Thiocapsa rosea: one gene and its partner. The protein of the gene in region 1 interacts with the protein of each later gene in a pairwise test. Links are inferred from orthologs where the notes say so. Each region holds a gene or a part of one and is shown in the gene's direction. Other genes may lie near its edges.

What was found.
Region 2: the proteins of nth (region 1) and aceE interact in binary tests that used the Escherichia coli proteins (3 or more experiments, as listed by UniProt). The link is inferred for Thiocapsa rosea from one-to-one orthologs.

The regions. Positions count from the first base shown.
Region 1 is NZ_RBXL01000001.1:2,481,029-2,484,128, reverse strand. The notes cover bases 183-3,082. They hold nth (endonuclease III), read left to right. Parts: upstream 183-1,263; coding sequence 1,264-1,902; downstream 1,903-3,082. Other genes in these bases: BDD21_RS10950 (host attachment protein), read left to right, coding at 2,657-3,082; BDD21_RS10955 (DUF1841 family protein), read left to right, coding at 2,051-2,497; lexA (transcriptional repressor LexA), read right to left, coding at 539-1,234; BDD21_RS10970 (LysM peptidoglycan-binding domain-containing protein), read left to right, coding at 183-575. Also shown: more of BDD21_RS10970, read left to right, coding at 1-182; more of BDD21_RS10950, read left to right, coding at 3,083-3,088. UniProt on the Escherichia coli protein: DNA repair enzyme that has both DNA N-glycosylase activity and AP-lyase activity. The DNA N-glycosylase activity releases various damaged pyrimidines from DNA by cleaving the N-glycosidic bond, leaving an AP (apurinic/apyrimidinic) site.
Region 2 is NZ_RBXL01000001.1:4,132,409-4,135,776, reverse strand. Bases 98-3,265 are described here. They hold aceE (pyruvate dehydrogenase (acetyl-transferring), homodimeric type), read left to right. Parts: upstream 98-410; coding sequence 411-3,065; downstream 3,066-3,265. Other genes in these bases: BDD21_RS18605 (DUF29 domain-containing protein), read left to right, coding at 98-148. Outside these bases: more of BDD21_RS18605, read left to right, coding at 1-97; aceF (dihydrolipoyllysine-residue acetyltransferase), read left to right, coding at 3,275-3,368. UniProt on the Escherichia coli protein: Component of the pyruvate dehydrogenase (PDH) complex, that catalyzes the overall conversion of pyruvate to acetyl-CoA and CO(2).

The DNA.
Region 1 (3,100 bases):
GCGCCGACCAAGCCCGCATGGAGGCGGAGCGCCGGCTTGCGGAGGGAAGCCAGGAGATCGAGCGCCTGAACGGCGAGATACAGCGCCTGAAGGAGGCGCTGCTCGACCTGGAGCGAACCCTCAGCGAGCGCGACCGGCGACTCTCCGAGCTCGATGCCAGCAGGCTTTCGCTCACGACGGCCCACGAGGCACTCGAGCGCCGGTTCGAGGCACTCCGGGCACGGGTCCCGCCGCAGGACGGCGGCACTCTCGATGTGGAGCAGGCGCGACAGGCCTCCCGCGATGCCTACACGGAACTGCGCAGGACACTCCTGGATCCGAATGTGAAGCGGGAAGCAAGCGCGGAGCCTGCTGTGACTGCCGCCGAGAAGGTTCTGCACCAGCGTCAACTCACCCTGGCTCGCGTGTTGGACGCACAAGGCGCCTATCGGATTCGTCCCAGCGACTCTTTGGCCCTGATCAGCAGCCGTTGCTACGGCGACAGCAGTCAATGGCGTGCGCTGTTCGAGGCCAATCGCCATGTCCTCGAAGACCCCAATCAACTGATGCCCGGGGTCACCTTGGTCATCCCTTGACTCCCGCCGCTTGCGAAACGCCGAATCACACCGACACCCAATCCTTCGATGACGAGTTCTTGCGTGCGCAGATCGACCAGGATCGGATCGAAGCTTGGATTCTCCGGCAACAGGTAGGCCCGGCCGGTCCCGTGCCGATGCAGGCGTTTGACCGTCACCTCGTCGCCCAACCGTGCCACTACGATCTGGCCGTCGAAAACCTCGGAGGTGGTATGAACCGCCAGAAGATCGCCGTCGAGGATGCCGGCATCGCACATGCTGCTGCCGAGAACCCGCAACAGATAGTCCGCGCGGGGGTAAAAGAGGTCCGGATTAACCGGACAGGAGTCCTCGATATGCGCGGCCGCAAGGATGGGACTGCCGGCGGCGACACGCCCGATGATCGGCAGCTCGACCTCACCGGCGGCGGCGTGATCGATGAGCCGGATGCCGCGCGAACGACCCCGCGTCAGCTCGATCGCACCGTGCCGGGCCAAGGCGCGCAGATGATCCTCGGCCGCGTTGGCGGAACGAAAACCAAAGGTCCGGGCGATCTCCGCGCGTGTCGGCGGCACCCCGGTTTCGCGGATATGCGACCTGATCAGCTCCAGGATCTGCCGCTGCCGAGGGGTCAGGCCATCGCTCATGTCGGAGAATCGCTCAACGAAGTGGGCTGTCATTTTAGACAGTCCTGAGGGATTATCCATCGATGAACAAGGAAAAGCGCAATCGAATCTTCGAGCGTCTTCGCACCGCCAATCCGGCGCCGACGACGGAGCTGGTGTATCGCACGTCCTTCGAGCTTCTGGTGGCGGTGATCTTGTCGGCACAGGCGACCGACAAAGGGGTCAATAAAGCCACGGCGCGTCTGTTCGCGGTTGCCGATACGCCCGAGAAGATGCTCGCGCTCGGCGAAGAAGGCCTTAAAGCGCATATCCGGACCATCGGACTCTTCAACAGCAAGGCCGCCAATATCATCAAGACCTGCGCGATCCTGGTCGCGGAGCACGGGGGTCAGGTCCCGCGCGCGCGCAAGGCCCTGGAGGCACTCCCCGGCGTCGGACGCAAGACGGCCAACGTGGTTCTCAATACCGCCTTCGGCGAGCCGACGATGGCCGTCGACACCCATATCTTCCGTGTGGCCAACCGCACCGGGCTGGCGCCCGGAAAGACCCCGCTCGCGGTCGAGCAGGCATTGCTGCGCCATGTCCCCAAGGTCTTTCTGAAAGACGCCCATCACTGGCTGATCCTGCACGGACGCTATGTCTGCGTCGCACGTAAGCCGCGCTGCCCCGAATGTCCGATCGCCGATCTCTGCGACTATCGCGACAAGACGCCGCCGCCGTGACGCAAGATCGAACGCAAGCAGCACCGAGCCCGAATCCTCTAAACCGCGCCAGCGCCGACAGTCGCCGGAGCTGGCGCGGCCAAGCCGTTCCAACACATGACGCATACCGCACCGGGCGCGGTTTAACCCCTTCAAGAGCCTCGACTCCATGTTCGCAAAAGACCGTGAAAGCCATCGTCGCACCTTCATCACCGCCTGGGAGAAGGCTCAAACCGGACAACCCTTGGAGCCCGTCGAGGCACAGATTGTCCAGATCCTGCGCCAGCATCCCGAATATCATCGTCTCATGACCGAGATCGAAACCACCCTGGAGCGCGACTATCTCCCGGAGCAGGGTGAGTCCAACCCTTTCCTGCACATGGGGCTGCACATCGCCATCCTCGATCAGCTGAACACCGATCAGCCCGCTGGCATCCGTCGGCTCTACGGCCGCATCCTGCAGATCACCGGCGATCCGCACGAGACCGACCACCGCATCATGGAATGCCTCGCCGAGGCGCTTTGGACGCTGCAACGCAACCAAGCGCCCTTCGACGCCGCGGGCTACCTCGCGTGCATCGAACGCGCTGCCGGCGTGCGTCGACCGGGCCACTGAATTCCGTGACGGGCCTGTTACACTGAAAGGGACGGGAACCGACCGACACGGATCGGGGCGCAGCGACGCATGACCCTACATCGCAAGGGCGATCGTCCCGTCTCAGCCAAAGCCCCGACCGCATCGCGGCCGGGCTCAGTACGGGAGGAAAGTGACACCATGTTGACTTGGATACTAGCCGCCGACAACAGCCGCGCACGCATCTTCACCACCGACAAATCGGCAGGCGCGCTGCGCGAGATCCACACGCTGGCCTTCCCGGAAGGACGGCTCCACGAGGGCGATCTGACAACCGACAAGGGCGGTCGCGGTCACGACCCCATGTCGGGTGCGCACGGCATCAACGGCGAGGAGGCGCACAAGCAGGAGAATGCCGAACGCTTCGCCGGCCTGGTCTGCGAGACGCTGGAGAGCGCGCGCAACAAAGGGGAGCTTCAAAAGCTTTACGTCATCGCGGCCCCGGCTTTCCTGGGGATGCTGCGCAAACATCAGTCCCCGTCGCTCAAACAGCTGATCGCCGGTGAGATCGACAAAAACCTGACGACCCAGAGCCCCGAGGCGATCCGCAAGAGCCTGCCGGATTTTCTCTAAACCGCGCCCGGT
Region 2 (3,368 bases), 1.7 Mb from region 1 along the record:
CGTGCCGGAGGCCATCGACGATGCCTACCCGGACGCCGTGGACATCACCGTGCGCGAGACCCTGTTGGGCCCCGAGCGGTTTCCCCGATCTTGCCCCTACGCAATCGACGAGATCCTTGATTTCGATTTCTACCCGAACGAGCCATGACCCCCAAGGTTCCGGCAACGTGGGCTCACGAGGCATGTCGATCGCCTGAGGCCGGAGAACGAAGGCCGAACGCAAGAAGCAGAAAGCTGATAGCTGATAGCTGATAGCTGACGGCAGGAGGCCGGCAGCTGGAGGCCGGCAGCTACTGACCAACGCCCGACCATACATTGACCCCCTAAATTCTCACCATTGCAAACTCCGAGCGCTGATATAATCCGCGCTTTGCCCGTGCCGACCGCTTCGACCGCTTCCGGGAAACAACATGACCAACAAGCCCGATATCGATCCCCAAGAGACACAGGAATGGCTCGATTCGCTCGAGGCCGTGCTCGAGAACGAAGGCGTCGAGCGCGCCCACTTTTTGCTCGAGCGACTGATCGACAAGGCGCGCCGTTCGGGGGCTTATCTCCCGTTCACCGCCAACACCGCCTATGTGAACACCATTCCGGTGCAGCAGCAGGAGCGCTTCCCCGGCGATCGCGCCATGGAGCGACGCATTCGCTCCTTCGTGCGCTGGAACGCCATGGCCATGGTGGTGCAGGCGAACCGGCTCTCGACCGAGCTCGGGGGGCACATCTCGAGCTTCGCCTCCTCCGCCACCCTCGTCGACGTGGGCTACAACCACTTCTTCCGTGCGCGCGACAAGGATCACGGCGGAGACCTGATCTTCTTCCAAGGTCACGCGGCGCCCGGCATCTATGCCCGCGCGTTCCTGGAGGGACGCATCAGCGAGGAGCAGCTCTACAACTTCCGCCAGGAGGTCGACGGCAACGGCTTGTCCTCCTATCCACACCCTTGGTTGATGCCCAACTTCTGGCAGTTCCCGACCGTCTCGATGGGGTTGGGTCCACTGATGGCCATCTACCAGGCGCGCTTCATGCGCTATCTGAACGACCGGGAGCTGGTCAACACGAGCGAGCGTAAGGTCTGGGCCTTCCTGGGCGACGGCGAGATGGACGAGCCCGAATCGCTGGGCGCCATCTCCTTGGCGGCACGCGAACGTCTCGATAACCTGGTGTTCGTCGTCAACTGCAACCTGCAGCGTCTCGACGGCCCGGTACGCGGCAACGGCAAGATCATCCAGGAGCTCGAAGCCGTCTTCCGCGGCGCCGGCTGGAACGTCGTCAAGGTCGTCTGGGGCAGTTACTGGGACCCCTTGTTCGCCCGCGACAAGCAGGGTCTGCTCCTCAAGCGCATGGAGGAATGCGTCGACGGCGACTACCAGGCCTACAAGGCCAAGGGCGGCGCCTACACCCGCGAGCATTTCTTCGGCAAGTATGCCGAGCTCAAGGACATGGTCGCCAACATGACCGACGAGGACATCTGGCGTCTGAACCGCGGCGGCCATGATCCGGCCAAGGTCTATGCCGCCTACGACGCGGCCATGCGCATGAACGGCAAGCCGACAGTGATCCTGGCCAAGACCGTAAAAGGTTACGGTATGGGTGTGGCCGGCGAGGGCATGAACATCACCCACTCGCAGAAAAAGATGGGCGAGACGCATCTCAAAGCCTTCCGCGACCGCTTCAATATTCCGATCTCGGACGATCAGATCGGCGCCGCGCCCTTCTACAAGCCGCCGCAGGACAGCCCCGAGATGCTGTACATGCATGAGGTGCGCGAGCGGCTCGGCGGGTTCCTACCGCTGCGTCGCGACGATGCCGCGGTGCTGCCGATCCCCGAGCTGGATGCCTTCAAGCCGCTCCTCGAAGGCAGCGGCGACAAGGAGATGTCGACCACCATGGCGATGGTGCGCATCCTCACGATCCTGGTGCGCGACAAGGCGATCGGCAAGTATTTGGTCCCCATCGTTCCGGACGAGGCACGCACCTTCGGCATGGAGGGCATGTTCCGCCAGCTCGGCATCTACTCCTCGATCGGCCAGCTCTACGAGCCGGTCGATGCCGATCAGGTCATGTACTACCGCGAGGACAAGAAGGGTCAGATCCTGCAGGAAGGCATCAACGAGGCGGGCGCCATGTCGTCCTGGATCGCGGCGGCCACCGCCTACGCGAACCACGGCCAGAGCATGATCCCCTTCTACATCTACTACTCCATGTTCGGGTTCCAGCGCATCGGGGATCTGGCCTGGGCGGCGGGCGACATGCAGGCCCGCGGTTTCCTGATCGGCGGCACCGCCGGACGCACCACGCTCGCCGGCGAGGGTCTGCAGCATCAGGACGGCCACAGCATGGTGGTCGCCGCGACCATCCCGAACTGTGTCGCCTACGACCCGGCCTACGCCTACGAGCTCGCCGTCATCGTCCAAGACGGCCTGCGCCGGATGTATCGAGAGAAGGAAAACGTCTTCTACTACGTCACGGCGATGAACGAGAACTACGTCCAGCCGGCGCTGCCGGAGGGCGCCGAGGCCGGGATCCTCAAGGGCATGTATCCGGTTCATCAGGGCGAGGAGCACACCCACCGGGTCCAGTTGCTCGGCGCCGGGACCATCCTGCGCGAGGTCTTGGCCGCGGCCGAGCTGCTCGCCAAGGACTTCAACGTCGGCGCCGATGTCTGGAGCGTCACCAGCTTCAACGAGCTGCGGCGCGAAGGCATCGATGTGGAGCGTTGGAACATGCTCCATCCCGACCAGCCCCAGCGCACCACCTATGTCGAGGAGCAACTGGCCGGGACCCGAGGCCCGATCGTCGCCGCCACGGACTATGTCAGGACCTACGCCGACCAGATCCGCCCCTACATCCCGCGACACTACCTGGTGCTCGGGACCGACGGCTTCGGGCGGAGCGACATGCGCAGCCAGCTGCGAAAATTCTTCGAGGTGAATCGTTACTACATCGTCGTCGCAGCCCTCAAGGCATTGGCCGACGAGGGCGAGATCCCGACCGCGACGGTCTCCGAGGCGATTCGGAAATACCGTATCGACCCGGAAAAACCCAACCCGGTAACGATCTGAACCGCGCTAAACCGCGTCCGGCATGGCATGGGTTACTTCGGTGGATCGACCGACGTACAAGGACCCACGAAGCGCTCGGTCGACGCGGTTTAGGACATCTAAAATCGAGAGCTAAGCCGCGTTCGGGCCGAAGCGCCCGGGTTAACCCGGGCCGCCCACCACAGGGAGCCGTGGTGATCGCCCCGGATGCGGTTTAGGGAGGACAGAGCGTGGCAACCGTCGAAGACATTCTGCTGCCGGACATCGGGGACTTCTCGGACGTCGAGGTGATCGAGATCCTCGTCGCGCCGGGCGACCGGATCG